Regions from separate parts of the Mesorhizobium sp. M0664 genome, predicted to be linked through region 3. Evidence: predicted binding sites of a transcription regulator. Region 3 holds the regulator's gene; each other region holds the start of a gene.
The links. Region 3 encodes LexA, which represses DNA repair genes until DNA is damaged. Its sites were predicted from a motif close to TGTTCNNNNTGTGTTCNG; they were not measured.

Region 1: NKI39_RS07010 (ATP-dependent helicase) is a predicted target of LexA. The motif match lies at 2,691-2,708, and genes of this name have one in related genera.
Region 2: NKI39_RS08160 (helicase-related protein) is a predicted target of LexA. The motif match lies at 1,517-1,534, and genes of this name have one in related genera.

The regions. Positions count from the first base shown of each region.
Region 1 covers NZ_JAMYPW010000003.1:305,187-313,286, reverse strand. The annotation lists gene NKI39_RS07010 (ATP-dependent helicase) at 1-2,649, opposite strand, end outside; gene NKI39_RS07005 (glucose/quinate/shikimate family membrane-bound PQQ-dependent dehydrogenase) at 2,902-5,214, shown strand; gene NKI39_RS07000 (hypothetical protein) at 5,225-5,656, opposite strand; gene NKI39_RS06995 (hypothetical protein) at 5,666-5,836, opposite strand; gene NKI39_RS06990 (dienelactone hydrolase family protein) at 6,090-6,989, shown strand; gene NKI39_RS06985 (EamA family transporter) at 6,990-7,892, opposite strand; gene NKI39_RS06980 (Lrp/AsnC family transcriptional regulator) at 7,983-8,100, shown strand, end outside.
Region 2 covers NZ_JAMYPW010000004.1:90,359-98,458, reverse strand. The annotation lists gene NKI39_RS08170 (acetyl-CoA C-acetyltransferase) at 1-140, shown strand, start outside; gene phbB (acetoacetyl-CoA reductase) at 245-970, shown strand; gene NKI39_RS08160 (helicase-related protein) at 1,702-5,109, shown strand; gene NKI39_RS08155 (RNA-binding S4 domain-containing protein) at 5,122-5,508, shown strand; gene fdxA (ferredoxin FdxA) at 5,657-5,995, shown strand; gene NKI39_RS08145 (CarD family transcriptional regulator) at 6,364-6,945, shown strand; gene NKI39_RS08140 (amino acid ABC transporter ATP-binding protein) at 7,023-7,793, opposite strand; gene NKI39_RS08135 (ABC transporter permease subunit) at 7,790-8,100, opposite strand, start outside.
Region 3 covers NZ_JAMYPW010000045.1:36,410-44,509, forward strand. The annotation lists gene NKI39_RS27710 (molybdopterin molybdotransferase MoeA) at 1-173, shown strand, start outside; gene NKI39_RS27715 (hormone-sensitive lipase) at 181-1,011, opposite strand; gene kynU (kynureninase) at 1,107-2,354, opposite strand; gene lexA (transcriptional repressor LexA) at 2,802-3,536, shown strand; gene NKI39_RS27730 (ComEC/Rec2 family competence protein) at 3,530-5,995, opposite strand; gene gltX (glutamate--tRNA ligase) at 6,092-7,513, shown strand; gene gltA (citrate synthase) at 7,693-8,100, shown strand, end outside.

The DNA.
Region 1 (8,100 bases), on a different contig from region 3:
TTCGATGGCCGAGATGTTGCCGTTGCCGAATTTCTGGTGGAAGACGCGGTCGCCGACGCTGAAGGGGGACGGCGTGTCGGCGACGGATTTGGCGACCAGCTCGCCGTCGATAGTGCGCCCTTTGACCGAGGTGCGACCGGCGCCGTAGCCGGAGTCGGTTTCGCCATAGCCGATGCGCTCGACCTGGTGGCCGGAGCGCGTGCCCCAATTGCGGTCGGTCGCCTCGGTGCGGTTGGCCTGAGCACGCTGCCAGCCCGGTGTCGCATAGGTGCTGGAGAAAGCGCCGGATTTTTCGGCGCCGTTATTGCCGCCGATGTTGTCGAAGCGCGACGCTCCATAAGGGTTCTGCCTGCCTGCACCTTGGCCTCCACGACCGGAGGCGAACGAGCCGCCGCCATAGGCATTGCCGTAGCCGCCGTAGGAGTTGCCGCTCTCGGAAACTTCGACATGGGCTTCCGGCAGCTCGTCAAGGAAGCGCGACGGGATGGTCGATTGCCAGAGGCCGTGGATGCGGCGGTTGGAGACGAACCAGATGTGCAGGTTCTTCTTGGCGCGGGTCAGGCCGACATAGGCGAGGCGGCGTTCCTCCTCCAGCCCTGAGCGGCCGCCCTCGTCGAGCGAGCGTTGGTGCGGGAACAGGCCTTCTTCCCAGCCGGGCAGGAACACGGTTTCGAATTCGAGGCCCTTGGCCGAATGCAGCGTCATGATGTTGACGGCGTCGAGCTCGGCGTTCTGCTCGGCGTCCATCACCAGCGCGACATGTTCGAGGAAAGAGCGCAGCGATTCATACTCCTCCATGGAGCGGATCAGTTCTTTTAAGTTCTCGAGCCGACCGGGCGCTTCGACCGAGCGGTCGTTCTTCCACATGTCGGTGTAGCCGCTCTCCTCCAGAATGGTCTCGGCGAGCTCGGTGTGCGGCGTGGTTTCGAGAGCCTTTTGCCAGCGTTCGAAATTGGCCGATACCTCGCGCAGTGCCGCGCGCGGCTTGGGCTTCAGCTCGTCGCTCTCGGCAAGTTTTGCCGCCGCCTCCAGCATCGGGATGCGCAGCGCCCGTGCGGTGTCGTGGATCTGGCGGATGGTGGCCTCGCCCAAGCCGCGCTTCGGCACGTTGACGATGCGCTCGAAGGCGAGGTCGTCGGCGCCTTGCGCGACGACGCGAAAGAAAGCCAGCGCATCGCGAATCTCGAGCCGCTCGTAGAAGCGCGGGCCGCCGATGACGCGGTAATTGAGGCCGAGCGTGACGAAGCGATCCTCGAATTCGCGCATCTGGAAGGAGGCGCGGACGAGAATCGCCATGTCGTTGAGATTGTGCTTCTGGCGCTGGTAGGCCTCGATGGTCTCGCCGACGGCGCGGGCCTCCTCTTCGGAATCCCAGGCGGCATGGACATGCACCTTCTCGTCGTCCTCGGCGATCTTTTCGGTGAACAGCGTCTTGCCGAAGCGGCCCTCATTGTGGGCGATGAGGTGGGAGGCGGTGCCGAGGATGTGCGCGGTCGAGCGATAGTTGCGCTCCAGCCGGATGATGGTGGCGCCGGGAAAATCCTTGTCGAAGCGCAGGATGTTGTCGACCTCGGCGCCGCGCCAGCCATAGATCGACTGGTCGTCGTCGCCGACGCAGCAGATATTTACGGTGGACAGGCGCGGGCTTCCCTCCCCCTTGAGGGGAGGGTGGCCGGGCAAAGCCCGGTCGGGTGGGGTCCGTGCGGCAGTGCTCGACCTACCGGCGGCAGTGCTCGACGCTCTAGCGGTGCCTTCTGCGGCAACCCCCTCCGCCCGCTTCGCGGGCACCTCCCCCTCAAGGGGGGAGGATTGCGGCCGCTGCGCCAAGAGCCGCAGCCACATGTACTGGGCGGTGTTGGTGTCCTGATATTCGTCGACGAGGATGTAGCGGAAGCGCTTGTGGTATTCCTTCAGCACGTCCGGATTGGCGCGGAAGATGCGGATCGGATGGCACAGGAGATCGCCGAAGTCGCAAGCGTTCAGCGTTTTCAGCCGCTCCTGATAGGCCTTGTAGAGCTCGCGGCCCTTGCCGTTGGCGAAGGCACGGGCATCGCCCTCGGGGATGTCGGCGGGACCGAGGCCCTTGTTCTTCCAGCCGTCGATCATCTGGGCGAACTGCTTGGCCGGCCAGCGCTTGTCGTCCAGCCCTTCGGCCTGGATAAGCTGCTTGATCAGGCGCACCACGTCGTCCGTGTCGAGAATGGTGAAGTCGGATTTGAGCCCGGCCAGCTCGGCATGTCTGCGCAGCAGCTTCACTCCAATCGAGTGGAAGGTGCCGAGCCACGGCATGCCCTCGACATTGCCTTCGCCGATCAACAGGCCGATGCGCTGCTTCATCTCGCGCGCCGCCTTGTTGGTGAAGGTGACGGCGAGGATCTGCGACGGGAAAGCCTTGCCGGTGGCAAGGATGTGGGCGATGCGGGTGGTCAGGACGCGCGTCTTGCCGGTGCCGGCGCCGGCCAACACCAGAACCGGGCCTTCAGTGGTCTCAACCGCCAGCCGCTGCTCGGGGTTCAACCCCTTGAGATAGTCGGGCGCATTGTTCTGGTTGCTGCGGGCAGCCATGGCGCGCGCGGCAATGCCCGACGGGGCCACGGGCCGCGCGTTCGGTTCGTCAAAAAAAGGCATGTCTTCCGAAAAGCCGGACATCTCTCCCCGAATGTAGTGATTCGGCAGCGAAAGGCCAGAAGTGTCTCCGTTTTGTTCTCTGTCCAGTCGGTGGACTCACAATCTGGATGGGTCCGCTAACCAAAACGCCGGGCTTGCGATGGGTCGGCACCGTAAAACGCCGAGCTTGCTTGACAGGGGAAGCGGGCCGGAGAAAGTTGCGTGGGGGCAGGAGCGCAATGCCGGGTTGCCCATGGACGCGTCGCGGAGCGCACCAGTCGAAGGAGCACCGTCTTGGCTGTGGTCATTACCTCCCTGATCCTTTTCCTCATCGGCCTGGCGGTTGGCGGCGGCGGCATCTGGCTCGTGACGCTGGGCGGCAGCTGGTACTACGTCATCGTCGGTCTAGCTTTCCTTGTCGCGGCCTGGCTGCTCTACAGGCGCAGATCCACGGCGCTGTGGCTCTACGCGGCGATCGTGCTCGGCACGCTCGCCTGGGCGGTCTGGGAGATTGGCTTCGACTGGTGGGAGCTCGGCCCGCGCGGCGGCATCATCGTGCTTGTCGCGCTATGGCTGTTGACGCCATGGGCGCGGCGCGGGCTTACCGGTCCCGACGGACGCGCGCCGCTGATCCTCGCCGTGCTGGCCTCGCTTGCGGTCGCCGGCTATTCGATGACGACCGATCCAAAGGATATTGCGGGTGAACTCAACACCGACAAGGTGACGCCGACGGCCGATCTCGGCGGCAACGTGCCGGCTGGCGAATGGCACTATTACGGTCGCACGCAATATGGCCAGCGCTATTCGCCGCTCGACCAGATCACCGCCGAAAACGTCGCCAATCTGCAGCCGGCCTGGACCTATCGCACCGGCGACGTGAAAGGGCCCGACGACATCGGCGAGACGACCTATCAGGTGACGCCGCTAAAAATCGCCGACACGCTCTACATCTGCACGCCGCATAATTTCGCCATCGCCATCGATGCCGCGAGCGGTAAGGAGAAATGGCGCTTCGATCCGCAGGTCAAGCTCAACAAGGACCGCCAGCACCAGACCTGCCGCGGCGTGTCCTATTATGCCGATGCCAGGGTCGCCGCTGGCCAGCCCTGCGCCACACGCATCTACCTGCCGACATCCGACGCCCGGCTGATCGCGCTCGATGCGGCGAATGGCCAGGTCTGCCCGACTTTCGCCGAAGGCGGCACGCTGAACCTGGTCGCCAACATGCCATATCCGAAGCCGGGCTATTATTATTCGACCTCGGCGCCGCTGATCGTCGCCAACAAGATCATCGTCGGCGGCGCGGTCAACGACAATTATTCGACGCAGGAGCCGTCCGGGGTCATTCGTGCCTACGATGCCGACACCGGCGCGCTGTTGTGGAACTGGGATTCCGGCAATCCGGACCAGACGACGCCGCTGCCGCCGGGCCAGACCTACACCAACAACTCGCCCAACATGTGGTCGACGGCAAGCGCCGACGAGAAGCTCGGCCTGCTTTATGTGCCGCTCGGCAACAAGACGCCGGACCAGCTCGGCGCCGGGCGCAGCGCCAATGACGAGAAATTCTCCTCGTCGATCACCGCGCTCGATCTCAACAGCGGACAATTGCGCTGGGTGCGGCAGACCGTGCACCACGATCTCTGGGACATGGACGTGCCGGCGCAGCCGACGCTGGTCGACATCACCACGGAAAGTGGCGTGGTGCCGGCGCTGGTCGGGCCGACCAAGCAGGGCGACCTCTATGTGCTCGACCGGCGCAGCGGCGAGCCGATCGTTCCGGTCAAGGAAGTGCCGGCACCGGGCGGCGCGATCGAGGGCGACCATACCTCGCCGACGCAGCCGGTCTCGGACCTGAGCTTCAGTCCGAAACCGCTGACCGGTGCCGACATGTGGGGCATCACCATGTTCGACCAGCTGGCCTGCCGGATCGAGCTCCGGAAGCTGCGCTATGAGGGCCGCTACACGCCGCCGTCGCTGCAAGGCTCGCTGATCTATCCCGGCAATTTCGGCACCTTCAATTGGGGCGGCGTGGCAGTCGATCCGGTCCGGCAGGTGATGTTCGGCATGCCGACATACCTGGCGTTCATCTCCAAGCTGGTGCCGCGCGCCGACGTGCCGCCGCCCGGTGACACCAAGGGCAGCGAACAAGGCCTGAACCGCAATGACGGTGCGCCTTACGCAGTGATATTGAAGCCGTTCCTGTCGCCGCTCGGCATTCCCTGCCAGGCGCCGCCCTGGGGCTATGTGGCGGGTGCCGACCTTCGGACCGGCAAGATCGTCTACAAGCATCGCAACGGCACCGTCTACGACATGACGCCGCTGCCGCTGCCGTTCAAGGTCGGCGTGCCCGGCATTGGCGGGCCGATGATCACTGCCGGCGGCGTCGCCTTCCTCGGTGCGGCGGTCGATGACTATGTGCGCGCTTATGACCTGACGACCGGCAAACAGCTCTGGCAGGCGCGGCTGCCGGCCGGCGGGCAGTCGACACCGATGACCTACACGGTAGCCGACGGACGCCAGTTGGTCGTCATCGTTGCCGGCGGCCACGGCTCGGTCGGTACCAAGCCGGGCGACTATGTGATGGCCTACACGCTGCCGAAATAGAGAAGTTCCTTCAGAGCCCGGGATGCCCTTTCAGGTCGGGTACCGATGCAAGTACCTCACTGGTCAGATGCGGGCCGGCGGCTGTCTCGGCCTGCTGGACCAGCATTGTGCCGGCCTGGCTGATCTGTGCGAGCGTGAGGCCTGATGCCTTGAGTATGGCGACGCCGTTGATCAGCGCGCCGGTCTTTTCGCCGAGAGCGCCACCGAGCGCGCCCTCCAGCGAGGACAGGAGGCCACCACCGGAAGCTGCGCCGGGAGCCATGACATCATATTGCTTGGCCAGGGCGTCGGCTCCCGGGATTTTGGCGAAGAAGCTGGACAGGGTCGTGCCTTCCGCCTCGTGTTCGAGCACCGAGAAAATCGTGCCGGCGATCTTTTCCGTCAAAGCCTGGTTGAGACCAGATTTCTGGGAGACGGTGTTGATGATGTCCTGAACGTCCATGACCTTTCCTCAGGCTTTGGTGTTTGCGGGCGGGTGCCGGTTGGCGCGGATTTTGATCAACGATCGTTTGAATGCGGTGAAGGCAGTGAACCGCAGCGCCAGCAAAGCCATAGCGGCGAGGGCGAACCCACTTGCCAGAAGCGGGGAGGGAAAGGTCATGGCATATTCCTTCGTCGTCAATCAGGCATTCTTTTTCCCGCCAAATGGCCATTCTCGTTCGCCAAATGGCCCGAGTGAGGCATAGCCCGGTAACTTCTTTTTACATCGTGGTGCGTGCATTTAGCATTGCCACAAAGGACCAAAATTTAACGACAGTGCGGCGCGCGGCATCACGGCGTCGTGCAGGGACTTATGGCAGCCTCACTCAGCCGTGACTGGACCAGGCAAGCTTCGGCTCTATGTTGCCGCGGGGGGCGCCGACGAGGAGCGCGCCATGACAACACCTGCCGGACCCATTGCCGCCGAGCCTGTCATTACCCAGGCGATGATCGACGCCTATGACGAATACACGCATCTGACGCTCGACCGGCGGCGCTTCATGGAGCAATTGACCAGGCTTGCCGGATCGGGTGCGGCAGCTGCCGCGATCGCGCCGCTGCTGGCGGCGAACTCGGCCCAGGCGGCAATCGTGGCGGAAGACGATCCGCGTGTGAAAGGCGAGGACATCAGCTATCCCGGCAGCGCCGGCGAGATGAAGGGCTATCTGGTCAGGCCGGCGGAGCAGACCGGCAAGCTTGGCACGGTCATCGTGGTGCACGAGAACAGGGGTCTCAACCCGCATATTCGCGATGTGGCGCGGCGCGTGGCGCTGGAAGGGTTCGTGGCGCTTGCGCCGGACTTCATGACATCGCTCGGCGGCACGCCGGACGATGAAAACAGGGCACGTGACCTGTTTTCCCAGCTCGATCCAGCACAGGTCGCCGCCAATGCCGTGGCAACCGTCGCCTACCTCAAAGGCTACGAGGACGGCAACGGCAAGGTCGGCGCCGTCGGCTTCTGCTGGGGCGGCGGCACGGTGAACATGCTGGCCGTCAACGCGCCGGACCTCGCCGCCGCCGTCGCCTATTACGGCATGCAGCCAAAGGCCGAGGACGTGCCGAAGATCAAGGCCGCGCTCATGCTGCATTATGCCGGGCTCGACACCCGCACCAATGCCGGTATCGATGCCTTCAAGAAGGCACTCGACGCGGCTCATGTCGAATACTCGGTCTATGTCTATGAAGGCGCCAACCATGCCTTCAATAACGACACGTCGGCGGCCCGCTATGACAAGAAGGCGGCCGACCTCGCCTGGGGCCGGACGATCGCTTTCCTCAAGGAGAAGCTGGCCTGATCAGTCCGGCGCCGGCTTATGGAACGCCACGCCGGCCACCACCAGGGCGATGCCAAGGCAGTCGGTGAGGCTCGGCACCTGCCGCAGCACGATGACGCCGATCAACGTTGCGGTGACCGGCAGCAATGACAGCATCAGCGCGAAGCTGGAGCGCGGCAGCCGCGACATGGCAAGCTGGTCGCAAATATAGGGAATGACCGACGAGCAGATGCCGACGCCGACCGCCGCAAGCAGCAGCGGCGGCGCCGAGAAAGCCGGCAGAGCATCGGCGAAACCGATCGGCAGAACGACGAGAAGGGCGACCGCCATGGCGGCACCCAGCCCGGCGATGCCGTCACCAGCGCCGGCGCGCGCGACGCGGTGGCCAAGAACGATGTAGCCAACGAACAGCGTGCCGTTGAGGAAGGCCCAGAACAGGCCGACGGGATCGCTCGACCATTTGACGTCGATTAGCAGCAGGGTGCCGGCGACAGCGATTGCGAGGGCGGCGAGATTGCGCGGGCTTCTGAGGCCAACAAGCGCGACGCCGATCGTGCCGACGAATTCGATCGCTGCCACCAGGGAGATCGGCAGCCGATCGAGCGCCAGGTAGAAAGAACAGTTCATCACGCCAAGGCAGGCGCCGAAGGCCAGAAGCAGCAACTGCGTCGAGCGATCGGCGCGGGCGAAGACCGCCCATGGCCGGGTCAATGGGGCAAAGACGAGTGCCGCGGTGGCGATGCGCAGCCAAGCCATGCCGAGCACGCCGACATGCGGGAAAAGCAGCACCGCGAAGGCCGGTCCGAGATAGTGGAACACGGCGCTGACGCCGAACCAGAGATGCGGCGGGACCGCGTTTGCCAGGGTAAAGGCGGGGCCGGCGAGTGCCGGACTTGCTGCGGGGGCTTGCGTCCGATCTTGCATGGGATCAGTATCGCAGGCGATTGTTGCCATTGATATGGATAATTGCCGGGCATTTCGGCCATTTCCTTTCCGAAAGCAAGGAGTATTCCGCTGAAACGCTTTCGAAATGAAAATAGCGATCTGGATCCGGCGGACCTGAAAATTCTGCGCCTGCTGGAAAAGGACGCGCGCACCAGCACCGCCGAATTGGCGCGGTCGGTCGGCCTGT
Region 2 (8,100 bases), on a different contig from region 3:
GCCATCCGGTCGGCGCCTCGGGCGCCCGCATCTTCAACACGCTGGTCTACGAGATGCGCCGCAGAAGTGCCAAGAAAGGCCTTGCCACGCTGTGCATCGGCGGCGGCATGGGTGTTGCCATGTGCGTGGAAGCATTGTGATGAGATAAGCGATACGAATAGGATGCTGGCGCAAAGCGAGTAGGGAATAGGGGGCAAACCCCACCGCTTCAACGCTCAGTCATCTGCATTTCCCGGGAGGACATATGACAAAGGTTGCAATCGTCACAGGCGGGTCGCGCGGCATCGGCGCGGCGATATCGGTCGCCTTGAAAAGCGCCGGCTATTCGGTCGCCGCAAACTACGCCGGCAATGAAGAAGCGGCGGCAAAGTTCAAGGCCGCGACCGGCATCCCGGTCTATAAATGGTCGGTCGCCGACTACGAGGCCTGCGCCGCCGGCATCAAACAGATCGAAGCCGATCTCGGTCCCGTCTCGGTGCTGGTCAACAATGCCGGCATCACTCGCGACGCGATGTTCCACAAGATGACCCGCGAGCAATGGAAAGAGGTCCTCGACACCAACCTTTCCGGCGTCTTCAACATGACGCATCCATTGTGGGGCGGCATGCGCGACCGCAAGTTCGGTCGCATCATCACCATCTCCTCGATCAACGGCCAGAAAGGCCAGGTCGGCCAGGTCAATTATTCGGCCTCGAAGGCCGGCGATATCGGCTTCACCAAGGCACTGGCCCAGGAAGGCGCGCGCGCCGGCATCACCGTCAACGTCATTTGCCCCGGCTACATCGCCACCGAGATGGTCAAGGCAATGGACGAGAAGGTCCTCAACGAGCGCGTCATCCCGCACATCCCGGTCGGTCGTCTCGGCGAGCCGGAGGAGATCGCGCGCTGCGTCGTCTTCCTCGCTTCCGACGATGCCGGTTTCATCACCGGCTCGACCATATCAGCCAATGGCGGCCAGTACGTCGCCTGATCGTTTGTCTTTACGTTGAGACAGATCCGCGCTTGGACGAACGGGCCTGCAAAACGGCCCGTTTCTATAGCGGTCTTCCCGTTGCAAGATCTCGATGCAGCACGCTGCCCCAATCCGGCACGCAAAGGTTAACGGCAAACTCGCAGCTTGTGCAAAAGCCGCCCGGCAGCCTGTGGATTCTCGGTGGAAAAGCTGTCCACAACACAACATGTTGCGGTGAACAAACCAAGAAACTTCGGCTATCTCTGATTCGTCGCCGATTCGTTCCGGCTTTGAGCGGAACGTTAACGGCGAGAGCTGAAAACACCCTCGAAATGATTAAAGCGCGTTAGGAAACATCAATAATTTCATAACGTTGTGCGAAGCAGATTGGCCGGCCACGACCATTCGCCGGCAAAGGTTAACCGCAGTGCTCGCTTGGATGCCGCCTGCATAAATCGGGCCAGTTTCCGTGATTCAGCATGTGGTGAGGTACGCCGACAGAAAACCCAGATGTAGCCGTGAACAAACCCTGAATCAGCGCGAGTCAGTGATTCGTCGCTGATTCGTTCCAGACTCGTTCCAACTGTTAATCGGGAACAGATTTTCTGGCTTCGAACCAACCAATCGGCCTGCCCTCGGCATATTCCGCTTTCGCTTCGCGCCCGAAATCCCTATGTGTCGCCTGTCATACGCGGCCAATATGGGCGCGCTCCCGACAATGCGAGGCAGAGAGCCTTATTTCCAGGCCGATGAACATCCATCCGAAACACACTGAACCGCTGATCCTGTCGGGTCGAGACGTGACGGCCGTGCTCGGCCCGACCAACACCGGCAAGACCCACCTCGCCATCGAACGCATGGTGGCGCATGAAAGCGGCGTCATCGGCCTGCCGCTCAGGCTGCTTGCCCGCGAGGTCTATACGCGCGTCTGCGAGAAGGTCGGCGCCCATAAGGTGGCGCTCATCACCGGCGAGGAAAAGATCCAGCCGGCGGGCGCGAAATACTCGGTCTGCACCGTGGAAGCGATGCCGCGCGAGACCGACGCCGCCTTCGTTGCCATCGACGAGGTCCAGCTCGCCGGCGATCTCGAACGCGGCCACATCTTCACCGATCGCATCCTGCATCTGCGCGGCCGCCAGGAGACTCTGCTGCTGGGCGCGGCCACCATGCACGGCATTCTGCAGCGCCTGCTGCGGGGCGTGTCGGTGGTGACGCGACCACGCCTCTCGCATCTTGCCTATGTCGGTTCGAAGAAGCTGACCCGCCTGCCGCGGCGCACGGCGATCGTCGCCTTCTCGGCCGACGAGGTCTATGCCATCGCCGAGCTGATCCGCCGCCAGCAGGGCGGTGCCGCCGTCGTGCTCGGCGCACTCAGCCCGCGCACCCGCAACGCCCAGGTGGCGCTGTTCCAGTCGGGCGACGTCGACTACCTCGTCGCCACCGACGCCATCGGCATGGGCCTCAACCTCGACCTCGACCACGTCGCCTTCGCCCAGAACCGCAAATTCGACGGCTACCAGTACCGCAACCTGACGGCGGCCGAGCTCGGCCAGATTGCCGGCCGCGCCGGCCGGCATCTGCGCGACGGCACCTTCGGCGTCACCGGCCAGGTCGATCCGCTGGATGATGAACTGGTCAACAAAATCGAGGCGCATGATTTCGACCCGGTGAAAGTACTGCAGTGGCGCACCGCGCATTTCGATTTCGCCAACCTTGATGCGCTGAAGCGCTCGATTGAGACCAACGCTCCGGTCGAAGGCCTGACGCGCGCGCTGCCGGCCGTGGACGCGCAGGCGCTCGAGCATCTGTCGCGCGACGAGGACGTCCGGGCACTCACCACCGATGCCAGGCGCGTGGCGCTGCTGTGGGAAGCCTGCGCGCTGCCCGACTACAGGAAGATCGCGCCGGCCCAGCACGCCGACTTGATTGCCTCCATTTACATGGACCTTGCCAGGCATGGCCATGTCGACGAGAACTACATGGCCGAGCAGGTGCGCCGTGCCGACACAACCGAAGGCGACATCGACACGCTGTCGCACAGGATTGCCCAGATCCGCACATGGACCTTCGTTTCCAACCGGCCCGGCTGGCTGGCCGATCGGGCACACTGGCAGGAAAAGACGCGCGAAATCGAAGACAGATTGTCGGATGCGCTGCATGAGCGGTTGACGAAACGTTTTGTAGACCGCAGGACTTCCGTCCTCATGCGGCGCCTTAGAGAAAACACGATGCCTGAAGCCGAAATCAGCCCAACCGGAACCGTCCTCGTCGAAGGCCATCACGTCGGCGAGTTGCAAGGTTTCCGCTTCACCGCCGACCAGAGCGCCGGCGGCGAAGACGCCAAGGCGGTGCGGGCGGCGGCGCAGAAGGCGCTTGCCGCCGAGTTCGAGGCGCGGGCCGAGCGCTTCGGCGCCTCGGCCAATGGCGACATCGCGCTGGGTTCGGATGGCACGCTGCGCTGGATCGGCGCGCCGATCGGCACGCTGGTCGCCGGCGAAGACGCTTTGAAGCCGCGTCTGGTTCTGCTGGCCGACGAGCAACTCACCGGCCCGGCCCGCGACAAGGTTGCGGCGCGCGCCGAGCGCTTCGTCAACTTCCAGATCGAATCCCTGCTGAAGCCGCTGGTCGATCTCAAGAATGCCGAGCAGATCACCGGCATCGGCCGCGGCATCGCTTTCCAGCTTGTCGAGCATTTCGGCCTCATCAACCGTCGCGACATCGCCGACGAGATGAAGTCGCTCGACCAGGAAGGCCGCGCGGCGCTTCGCCGTCTCGGAGTGCGCTTCGGCGCCTACCATGTCTTCGTGCCGGCGCTGATCAAACCGGCGCCGGCCGGGCTGATAACGCTGCTGTGGGCGCTGAGAAACGACGGCAAGGACAAGCCCGGCTTCGGCGATGTCGTTCACGCACTGGCCTCCGGCCGCACCTCGGTGGTCATCGATCCGACCTTCGACAAGACCTTCTACAAGCTTGCCGGCTACCGCAATCTTGGCCGGCGTGCTGTACGCGTCGATATTCTCGAACGGCTGGCCGACCTGATCCGGCCGGCGACCAACTGGAAGCCGGGCCTCGGCCCTCGCCCCGACGGCGCCTATGACGGCCAGTCCTTCATGGTGACGCCGCCGATGATGTCGATTCTCGGCGCCACCGCCGACGACATGGAAGAAATCCTGAAGGGACTCGGCTATCGCGCCGATGCCAAACCGGCGGCCGAGGTCAAGGCGCGGATCGAAGCACAGGACAATGCCGCGCGTGAAGCTGCCGCTGCAAAGCAGGCGGCGGAAGAGACTGCGCGCGTCGAGCAGGCGAGGATGGCGGAAGCATCTGCCGCGGCAGAGCCGCCGGCGGAGGCTTCGGAACCTGTGTCGGATGCGGCTCCTGTTGCGGAGGCGGCGGCCGAAGCTGTGACCGAAGCGACGGCAGAGCCTGTCGCGGAAGCTCCAGCCCCTGAAGCTGCGGCAGAAGTCACGCAAGAGACCCGGCCCGCCGCGGAGGCGACTGCTGAAGCGCCTGCGGAACCAGCGGCCGAGCCAAGGGCGGAACTTGGGGCGGAAACTGAGGCTGCGGCACCGGCAGAGCCGCCGGTTTCCGACACTACGGAAGCATCGCCGGCCGAACCTGCAGCGACGGCAGGAGCCATCGCCGGCGAAGCTGCTCCAGAAGCCGAGGAGCCAAAACCCATCCTGTTGTGGCGGCAGGGTCGTTTCGACCAGCGCCCGCGTCATCGCCAGCATGACAACCGCCCCCGGGACAATCATCGGGACAATCGCGCGCGCAGTGGTCAAGCTGCGCCGGACAGCCGCAGCGATGCGCCGACAGATGCCGGCGGGCAAGCGACGCCGGGCGACCGGCCCGCCCGTCAGGGGCGCCACGACCAGCGCGACGGCGCCGGCAAGCCACGCTTCGATCGCAGCAAGTTCAAGCCCAGGCCGCAAGGCGACGCGGCAGATCAGCGCGCCGGCAAGCCGCAAGGTGAACGCCCGGACCGGCGCGAAAACCGGCCCGACTGGAAGGCTGGCCGGCAGGACGGCAAAGGCGGCGCCCAAGGCGCAAAGCCGGCGTTCCAGCCAAAGCCGCGTGAGGAACGCCCGGTCCGCTTCGATCCGGACTCGCCCTTCGCCAAGCTCGCCGCGTTGCGCGACCAGCTGAAGAAGTAAGCTGCTCGTCCAATGGTCACTGATGCCCGCCAGCGCATCGACAAGTGGCTGTTCTTCTCGCGCGCGGTAAAATCGCGCACGCTGGCAGCCAAGCTGGTCGTCGCCGGACGCGTCCGCATCAATCGCGACAAAGCAGCGCAGGCCTCCGATACGGTCCGGCCGGGCGACGTTTTGACCATCACGCTGGAGCGGCGGATCTTCGTCTGGAAAGTCCTTGGCACCGGCGTACGGCGTGGCCCGGCCGAAGAGGCCCCCCTGCTCTACGAGGACATGTCGCCGCCCCCCGCGCCCAAGGGCGAGGCGCTTCCGGATGCGGTGCCGCCGTTGCGCGAGGCCGGCAGCGGTCGCCCGACGAAGAAGGAACGCCGCCAGACCGACCACCTGCTCGGCGACGATTGAGCAAGGTCGAACGCCCGCTTTGCCGGCCTTCCGGAATTCCATTCCGGAAACCGCGGCACCGCTGGCAGGGGCCGCCCTTGCCACCGGCGGACAAAGGCGTTACCTCACCAAAAAAGCCCAACAAAATGGGACGTCCCGGAGCCGACCAATGACCTACGTCGTGACCGACAATTGCATAAAATGCAAATACATGGACTGCATCGAGGTCTGTCCGGTCGACTGCTTCTACGAAGGTGAGAACATGCTCGTCATCCACCCGGACGAGTGCATCGATTGCGGTGTCTGCGAACCGGAATGCCCGGCCGACGCGATCAAGCCCGACACCGAGTCGGGCCTCGACAAATGGCTGCAGATCAACACCGAATATGCCGACAAATGGCCCAACATCACCGCCAAGAAGGAGCCGCCGGCCGACGCTAAGAATTTCGATGGCGAAACTGGCAAGTTCGAGAAATATTTCTCCCCCGAGCCCGGCGAAGGCGACTGACGAGCCTGCCGGCTGCGGCGGCCTGACGCCGCGTAACAGCCGTGATACATTAACCGCCTTGACAGGCGGCGACGGCGCGTGGCCTTCGCGCGTGCAGCAAAACCTTGATTCTTCCGACTTTTTGTGTTATATCAACCAAACATGCCGGTGACACAACGTCGATTTATGGCGCAAACGCCCCAAATCACTGAAAGGTGAATTTCTCAATCCGGACCAGAGCGATCTGGGGCAGGCGGTCGCAATGTTGCGATTTGCCGGTCCTGGCCTTTCCGGTGAGTTCATCGTTGTGTGGCTGAGGACCGGTCACCCCGGTCGCACGAGTTCGGGCCGGCACGATGCCGGTACCACAACAAGGAGTTCAGGGCGTAATGGCAACGATCACCCCGCAGAAGAAGTCCACCGCAGCGCGCCACGGTTTCAAGACCGGCGAGTACATCGTTTATCCGGCGCATGGTGTCGGCCAGATCGTCTCGATCGACGAGCAGGAAGTCGCGGGCCACAAGCTGGAGCTGTTCGTCATCGACTTCCAGAAGGACAAGATGCGCCTCAAGGTGCCGGTCGCCAAGGCGACCTCGATCGGCATGCGCAAGCTGTCGGAAGAGGATTATGTCGAGCGCGCGCTGAAGGTCGTGCAGGGCCGCGCCCGCGTCAAGCGCACCATGTGGTCACGCCGTGCCCAGGAATATGATGCCAAGATCAACTCCGGCGATCTGATCTCGATCTCGGAAGTGGTGCGCGACCTTTACCGCGCCGATAACCAGCCGGAGCAGTCCTATTCCGAGCGCCAGCTCTACGAGGCGGCCCTCGACCGCATGGCCCGCGAGATCGCGGCCGTCAACCGCATGTCGGAGACCGAAGCGGTCCGCCTCATCGAGGTGAACCTCAACAAGGGCCCGAAGCGCGGCGCCAAGGCCGACAACGAGGAAGCCGAGCAGGAAGAAGCTGCCTGAGCCTTTTCGCCCAGGAAACATGGAAAACCCGGCCTCGCGCCGGGTTTTTTGTCTTAGCTGACCGGCGACGCGCATATCTAACCTTCGCCGCCCTCCCTTTCCGCCTCGTGCTTCAGCGTGGCGATGAACCGCTTGGTCCGCTGGCGTTCCGGGTTGCTGAACAGCACCGCGGCCGGGCCTTGTTCGACGATGTTGCCGGCATCGAGGAACACCACTTCCCGCGCGATCTTGGAGGCGAGCCGCAGGTCATGCGTCGCCATCACCATGGTCGTGCCCTCGCTGGCGAGCTTGCCGAGCACGTCAACCACCTCCTGCGCCAGTTCCGGATCGAGTGCCGAGGTCGGCTCATCGCAGAGCAGGACCTTCGGCGAAGGCGCCAGCGCCCGGGCAATCGCCACGCGCTGCTGCTGGCCGCCCGACAGGGTCGCCGGCCAGGCATCGGCCTTGTGCGCCATGCCGACTTTTTCGAGCAGGGCCAGCGCCCGTTCGCGCGCCCTCTCCTTGGGCCATTTCAGCACCGTCACCAGCCCCTCCATGATGTTCTCGATCGCAGTACGATGCGGAAACAGCTGGAAATTCTGGAACACCATGCCGGTCTGCAGCCGCAGCCGCTGGATATCCCTGGTCGAGACCCTGCCGCCGGGATGGAATTCGAGTGCATCGTCGCCGATCCGTACCGTGCCTGAAGTCGGCAGCTCGAGCAGGTTGATGCAGCGCAAAAGCGTGCTCTTCCCTCCGCCCGACGGCCCGACAAGCGCCGTAACGCTGCCTTCCTCGATCGTGACGGTGACGCCCTTCAGCACCAAATTGTCGCCGAAACGCTTTTCGATGTTGGTGAGGCCGATCATGCGCGCGCCTCCAGGAAGCCGCCATAACGGTTGAGCCGCGTTTCCAGCCGCGCCTGCAAGGCCGACAGCACGGAGCTCATGATCAGATAGAGGGCCGCTGCCTCGACATAGAGGATCAGCGGCTCATAGGTGGTGGCGACGATGCGCTGCGCTGCCTGGAACATCTCCGGCACGGTGATGGCGGCGGCGAGCGAAGTGTCCTTGACCAGCGAGATGAAGGTGTTGGACAGCGGCGGCACGGCGACGCGCCCCGCCTGTGGAAGAATGGTGCGCCGCATTGCCTGGGCCCAGGTCATGCCGATCGAAT
Region 3 (8,100 bases):
ATGTGCGGGCTGTTGTCATTGATGACGCCGGTACGCTCGTGGCGACGCCGTTCGGCATCCAGGACTCCTCGATGCTGAAAATGCTGGCCGATGCCGACGGGCTGATCGTTCGCGCGCCGTTCGCGCCTGCCGCGGCGGCGGGCTCCCCCTGCGACGTACTGATGCTACGCTGAACCTGCCTCACTCCGAAATCAAGGTCCGGGTCAGCGGATGGTCTGGATCGGCCAAACCGTCGATGATGTTGAAATGATGCCGGTCAGGCTCGACCACCGAGCTGGTCGCGGTACCCAGGCCGATCCAGATGTTGGCCAGCAACGCGCTCTGACGCAGGAATTCAGCGCGCTCGCCGCCGCCGGCCCAGCAGGTCAGGCGGGCCTTGTCCATCGGGCGCAGCAGCACCGGGCTTTCGGCCTGCGCCTCGGCCTCATCGATCGCCAGCGTCTCGTTCATGCCGGTGCGCATGATCGGGCGCAAATCGTGCACCCCCGAGATCGACACTACATGACGAACGCGCCGGACGACTTCGGGCGCCAGCGGCGTCGTCGCCGTAACCATCCGGCTAACAAGATGGCCGCCGGCCGAGTGCCCGGTCAGCATCAGCGGCCCTGCAACGATCGCCGCCGCCTTGCCGATCGCCGCGCCGACTTCCTTGACGATGCCGCCAATGCGTATCTGCGGACAGAGCGTGTAGGACGGCATCGCCACCGCATAGCCGCGATCAACAGGGCCAGCGGCAAGATGCGACCAGAAATTCTTGTCGAATTCCATCCAGTAGCCGCCATGAACGAACACCACGAGTCCCTTGGGCTTGATGGCCGGCAGGAAAAGATCGAGCCGGTTGCGTGGATTGTCGCCATAGGCCATGTCGAGCCGCGCCCTGCCCTCGGTCGAAAGCACGTCGCGGAAAACCCGCGCGGGCTCGATCCAGGCCGCCGGCCAGCGATCGCTGCCGGCTATGTTGGCGCTGTTGGCATAGGCGTTGTCCCAATCGGCAATGTGACGTTCGAACACCCTGCGCCCTCCCTGGCATATGGCCCTGCAGCGTAGCCGTAAGCATCGCGCGGCGCGTCGTCGCCAGCCTCACGATTCCAGCTCTCGCATCAATCTCAAGTGACAGCTGCTTTGATGGCGAAGCGCGCATCCTTCCACGCACCGGTGTGCAGGATGTCCTCAAGCACTTTGGCGGCCTGCCAGACATCGGCATAGCCGACATAGAGCGGGGTGAAGCCGAAGCGCATGGTCGATGGCGCGCGAAAATCGCCGATCACGCCACGTTCGATCAGCGCGCGCATGACCTGGTAGCCATGCTCATGCATGAATGAAATCTGGCTGCCGCGTTTTTCCCCATCGCGCGTGCTTTCGAGCGTGAGCCCGTAAGTGCCGCACTTTGCCTCGACAAGCTCGATGAACAGATCCGCCAGCGCGATGCTCTTCTTGCGCACCGCCGTCATGTCGACATCGTTCCAGATGTCGAGCGCGCCCTTCAGCGTGCGCATCGACAGGACCGGCTGTGTGCCGCACAGAAACCGGCGGATGCCGGTGCCGGCCGCATAGCCTGGCTCGAAGGCGAAGGGCCGTGCATGGCCCCACCAGCCGGTGAGCGGCTGCTGGATGTCGGAAAGATGCCGCTCAGCCGCATAGATGAAGGCAGGCGCGCCCGGGCCGCCATTCAGATATTTGTAGGTGCAGCCAACGGCAAAATCGGCGTTTGCCTTGTCGAGTTCGACTGGCATCGCGCCGGCGGTGTGGCAGAGATCCCAGACGATCATCGCCCCGGCTTCCTGAGCCCTGCGCGTCAGCGCCGGCATGTCGCGCAGTTCGCCCGACTTATAGTTGACGTGGTTGACCAGCACCACAGCGGTGCGTTCGTCGATCAGCTCTTCGATGGTCGGCGCGTCGACTCCCGAGAGGCGCAGCAGCGTATCTTTTCGCGTCGAAACCACACCCTCGGCCATGTAGAGGTCCGTCGGAAAACTATCGCCCTCGGCGACGATGACCTGCCGCTCCGGTCGCATGGCCATGGCGGCGTGCAGCAGCTTGTAGATATTGACCGATGTCGTGTCGCAGACCACTGTCTGGCCGGCCGCGGCCCCGATCAGGCGCCCGAGCTGGTCGCCAAGTTCAAGCGGCATGTTGAACCAGCCGGCCGTGTTCCATGCGCGGATGAGATCATGCGACCATTCTTCGGTCGCGGCCTTGTGCAGTTCATCGAAAGCGGCACGTGAAGCAGCTCCTAGCGAATTGCCGTCGAGATAGATCACTCCTTGCGGCAACACAAAGCGGTCGCGCATCGCGCGCAGCGGATCCGCGGCATCCATCGCCTTTATGGCCACGAGATCGGGAATTCCTGTCATGATTTGTCTGCTCCCCCAAGATCCAACGCAACGCCGGACACGCATCGACTGTTCTTCCATTACTTGGTTGCGCGCAGCAAGGCTCCACCGGCGAGAAGCAGCCTGACCAGGCGGTGGAAACCGGGACTTAACCCGAGGTTGGCGTTTTGAGTTCGTTTCGTTCACGGTGCATTGACCAAACCGCACAGTCGATACGGGTTCAATTCCGTGCCTTTTGCCGACCGACGGCCGATGCCAGTGCCGCCTTCTAGGAGGCCAGAAGGGCGCAAACGAAAGCAGAATCAAGGCGATGAGGCTCGCGGCGGTGAAAATGCGGTACGCCGGTAGGGGACGTCGTTTGTTTCCCGAGCCTTAACGCATTCATTAAACTTTAAACAGTTGCGGAACACAACTGGAACAGATAGTGTTTGTTCTGGGTTTGTTTTTCTGATTCTGTTGGGGGTCGCTATGCTGACACGCAAACAACACGAACTGCTTATGTTCATCCACGAAAGGTTGAAGGAAAGCGGTATCCCGCCTTCATTCGACGAGATGAAGGAAGCGCTCGACCTGGCTTCCAAATCCGGAATCCACCGGCTGATTACGGCGCTGGAGGAGCGCGGCTTCATTCGCCGTTTGCCCAACCGGGCCCGTGCGCTGGAGGTGCTACGCCTGCCTGACTCGATCGCCCCCGGCCTCAATGCGGCACGCAAGTTCTCGCCGAGTGTCATCCAGGGCAGTCTTGGGCAAGGCGCCCCTCGGCAAGGCAAGCCGACATCGTCGCGCGTGCCCGCAGCCGGAAATGACGACGATGTCGTCGCCGCCGTTTCGATCCCAGTGATGGGCCGCATCGCTGCCGGTGTGCCGATCGACGCCATCCAGCACCAGACGCATTCGATTTCGGTGCCGCCGGATATGATCATGGGCGGCGAGCATTATGCGCTTGAGGTCAAAGGCGATTCGATGATCGAGGCCGGCATTTTCGACGGCGACACGGTGATCATCCGCAATGCCGATACGGCGAGCCCCGGTGAGATCGTGGTGGCACTGGTCGACGAGGAGGAAGCGACGCTGAAGCGGTTCCGCCGCAAGGGCGCCTCGATCGCCCTGGAAGCCGCCAATCCGGCCTACGAGACGCGCATCTTCGGACCAGACAGGGTCAAGGTGCAGGGCAAGCTCGTCGGACTGATCCGCCGCTACTGAGCTCCGCCCTTGGCGCCGGCTTTGGGGTTGTCGGCCCGGCGGTATGGCGGCAGGCCCCGTGCCGCGCGTGAAAATTTCCGCTGCACGTGCCAGGGCCGGTATGATTTTTCGACGGCGAAGCGGATCTCGGCGCGTGTTGCCGCTTGTGGATCGAAATAGACGGCGGCACTTCCCGCGCGCGCCAGTTGCCGTTTGGTGACGACGAGGACCAGCCGGTCGTAGTAGCAGGGGTTATGGGCGGTGGCGTCGTCGATGACGATCAAGCTGGCAAAGGCGCAGGCTGGCCGCGCAGTATCGCGGTCCTTGGCTTGCGCGATGATCGCGCCGGATGGATGCCTGGCAAGGCAGAGGCCGTCCGTGCAAATGAACGGCATGCCCGGCGGTAGGTCGGCCGGATCGGCAATGTCGAATTGCGGGTCGTTCTTTCCAGGTGTTTCCGGCGCGACGATAGCCTCTGATGTGAGCGCGCGTTTCCAGTTGTCGATGGTGAACTCATTCGGGCGTGCCCGGTTGACCGCGAGTTCACCGCTGCCGATCGGCAGCGCGACCAGCCGTGCGTCCTCCGAGACCAATACGTCGGGTATGCGTGTCTGCGTTGTCGTCAGCAAGCCGGCGAGCGCAAAAGGAAGTGCCGCCAGCCGCAACCACGTCGTCGCCATGCTGGCAATGACGAGGGCGATCGTCACCAGAAGGACGGATCTCAGCGAAATCAGCCCGACCGCATCGATCGGCGAGCGCTCCGAGATCCACCCGGACAGGGCGATCATCGCCGTCAGCCCCTTGCCCATGACATAGAGAAAAGGGCCATCCGCACCGAACGGCATCGCCAGCGCGCTGAGAACGGCGAAGGGCATGACGACCAGTGACACGATGGGCATGATGGCCAGATTGGCGAACAGGCTGAGCGGCGCCACGCGCTGGAAATGCCATATGGCGAAAAGCGCCGTGGCGCTCCCTGCAATGATCGAGGTCATCGCCAGACCGCACATGCCCAGCAGGACCTTTCGAGTGGCAAAGCGTAGCGGCGACTGCCGCGGCGGCGGCGTGGTGGCCCTGCCGGCGCGGTAATCGGACCAGCCTGCATAGGCGCCGACAAGGGCCGCCGTCGCGGCGAAGGACATCTGGAAACTCGGACCGACCACCTCGTGCGGCGACACCAGGATGACCGCGATGGCCGAGATCGCCAGGTTGCGCATGGTGAGCGCGGCCCGGTCGAACAGCACGGCGATAAGCATCACCGCCAGCATGATGAAGCTGCGTTCGGCCGCCACGACAATGCCGGAAAAGACGAGGTAGGCCGCAATCGAAAAAAGCGCGGCGGCCGCGGCATATTTCTTGACCGGCCGTCGCGATGAGAAATCGGGAAACAGCGCGAAGGCACCCCGCAGCAGCGCCATGATGGTGCCGGCGACCAACGCCATATGCAGCCCCGAGATGGAGATGATGTGGTAGATGCCGGTGCGCCGCATCGCTTCGTTGATCTCCTCGGGAATGCCGGCGCGCACGCCGACGATCAGCGCAGCAGCAATCTCGCCCTCGGCACCGCCGATGCGGCTGCGGATATGGTCGGCGATGGATTCACGCGCGTCTTCGATCGCGGAAGAAAGCTGCGCGGCAAGCGGCATGCTGTCCGACGACACGATTTTCGGATTGCCGAGAAAAAAGCCGCTGCCGCCGATACCGGCGAAATAGCTGTCGAAGGAGAAATCATAGCTGTCGGGCCGCACCGGGCCGGTCGGCGGCAGCAGCCGCACATAGCCGGTGATCTCGGAACCGGCGGTCAGCTCAGCCGGTATCTTCATCGCCGAAACGCGGACCCGTTCCGGCATGTAGCGCAGTGTCGGCCTGGCGGTTGAGATCACATCGATTGTCAGCCTGATGCGGCCGCTCGCCATGGGCTCGTACGATACGACGCGACCCGTCAGCCGCGTCGAGATTTCGGAGCCGAGCATATGCGTTCCGACACGCCATGTTTCGAACTTGGCGGCAAGTACGCCAAGCGCGCAGAGCAGCGCCACCATGAAGCACAGGCGCGTCCTGGGCCATGACCGCGAGACGACGGCACAAAGGGTCGCGAGGAGCGCGATTGCGATCGGCTGTGGAAAGGCCGGCTCCACCGACAGCCCGAAATAAACGACCACCCCGCATGCGAGGAACACCGGCACCAGCAGGAAGGCGATGCCGCGGTCGAGTTCCAGACCGGCCGCTGTGGTTACGCTGTTGCGGATACGGGACGGTGACGGGAGGCGGAAACGCCTGCGCAGGCGTACGATAGGCTCGCCCGCGGGCACGAGAACCGTTGCTGGGTCGCTGGCCGGCAGCGACGGAGCATCGAAGCGCGGAGCAGGTAGCAATGCCGGTGCCGGCAGGACAGGCGGGGGAGCGGCAAACAGCAAGCGTTCGCTGACGTCGCTGCCAACGTCCTCGCCCTCGCCCGCACCACGGCCTCGCACAGCCATCGGGTCTGCCCCTTGCGCCCTCGACCTCCTATGCTACATGAACGCGCAACGCGCGAAAGTCCGCAAACCCACTTCCTTCGCCCGCCTGAGAGTTCCATGCCCGATAAGGTCGTCACCCGTTTTGCCCCCTCGCCCACCGGCTATCTGCACATTGGCGGCGCGCGCACGGCGCTGTTCAACTGGCTGTACGCCAAGCACACGGGCGGCACGATGCTGCTGCGTATAGAGGATACCGACCGTGAGCGGTCGACGGATGCGGCGACGGCAGCCATTCTCGACGGGCTTTCCTGGCTCGGACTCACCTGGGACGGCGCGCCTGTCTCGCAGTTCGAGCGCGCGCCGCGCCATCGCGAGGTGGCCGAGGAGCTGGTGCGCGTGGGCAAGGCCTATTACTGCTACGCGACGCCGGCGGAGCTGGAGGCGATGCGCGAGGCAGCGCGAGCCAAGGGGCTTCCGCCCCGCTATGATGGGCGCTGGCGCGACCGCGACCCGTCGGAGGCGCCGCCCGGCGCCAAGGGGGCGATCCGCATCAAGGCGCCGACAGACGGCGAGACGGTGGTGCATGACCGCGTCCAGGGCGACGTGCGCTTTCCCAACAAGGATCTCGACGATTTCATTATTCTGCGCTCGGACGGCAATCCCACCTACATGCATGCCGTCGTCGTCGACGATCACGACATGGGCATCACCCACATCATCCGCGGCGACGATCATTTGACCAACGCCGCACGCCAGACCGTAATCTATCACGCCATGGGCTGGGAGGTGCCGTCGATGTCGCATATCCCGTTGATCCACGGTGCCGACGGCGCCAAGCTGTCGAAGCGGCACGGTGCGCTTGGCGTCGAAGCCTATCGCGCCATGGGCTACCTGCCGGAGGCGCTGCTCAACTATCTGGCGAGGCTTGGCTGGAGCCACGGCGACGATGAGATCATGTCGATCGCCGACATGATTACATGGTTCGACATTGGCGACGTCAACAAGGGCGCCGCCCGTTTCGACTTCGCCAAGCTCGAGGCGCTTAACGGCGTGCATATGCGCCGGATGAACGACGCGGCGCTGCTCGACATCTTCATCGCCACTCTGCCCTATCTAGAAGGCGGCCCGGCAATCGCCGCTCGCCTCGACGACAGACGCAGGGCGCAACTGCTTGCCGCGTTGCCGGGCCTGAAGGAGCGCGCCAAAACGCTGGTCGAACTTGTTGAAGGGGCTGAATTCCTTTTCGTCGAACGGCCGCTGCCGGTCGACGAGAAGGCGGCGGCGCTGCTCAGCGGTGAGGCACGCGCGATCCTGCGGGGCGCTCATGCGGCACTAGCCACGGTTTCGGGGTGGTCTGCCGCCTCAGCCGAAGCCGCGATCCGCGACTATGCGCAGGCCGCCGGCTATAAACTCGGCGCCGTGGCCCAACCTTTGCGCGCCGCGCTCACCGGCAAAAGTACCTCGCCAGGTGTCTTTGATGTGCTTGCCGTGCTTGGCCGCGAGGAAAGCCTGGCGCGGATCGCTGATCAAATCGATTAGCAAACTGGCCCAAGAAGATTGGCATTGAAAGGTGTGTTTCGCAGTGCAACATTGGGTCTTGGCCTAATCTGCCGCGCAGATTCAATTGCGGGCGCAAATGTGCGTATTCCGATGCTTTTGACGTGTTGGGTTCAGATATTTTGCCTTTGCCGGCCTGAGGAAACAAAAAGGAGTTTGCTATGACCGAACCTGCGACAAAAATGGAATTTGGCGGCAAAACCCAGGCATCGACGGCCAAGCTGGAACTCGGCGGCAAAACCCATGAATTCAAGATACGAAGTGGTTCGGTAGGACCTGACGTCATCGATATCGGTTCGCTCTACAACACCGCCGGCGTCTTTACCTACGATCCCGGTTTTACGTCGACGGCGAGCTGCGAATCGGAAATCACCTTCATCGATGGCGATGCCGGCATTCTTTTGCACCGCGGCTACCCGATCGACCAATTGGCCGAGCACGGCGACTTCCTCGAAGTCTGCTATCTCTTGCTCTATGGTGAACTCCCGACCAAGGCGCAGAAGGACGATTTCGACTACCGGGTGACGCGCCACACTATGGTGCATGAGCAGATGTCGCGCTTTTTCACC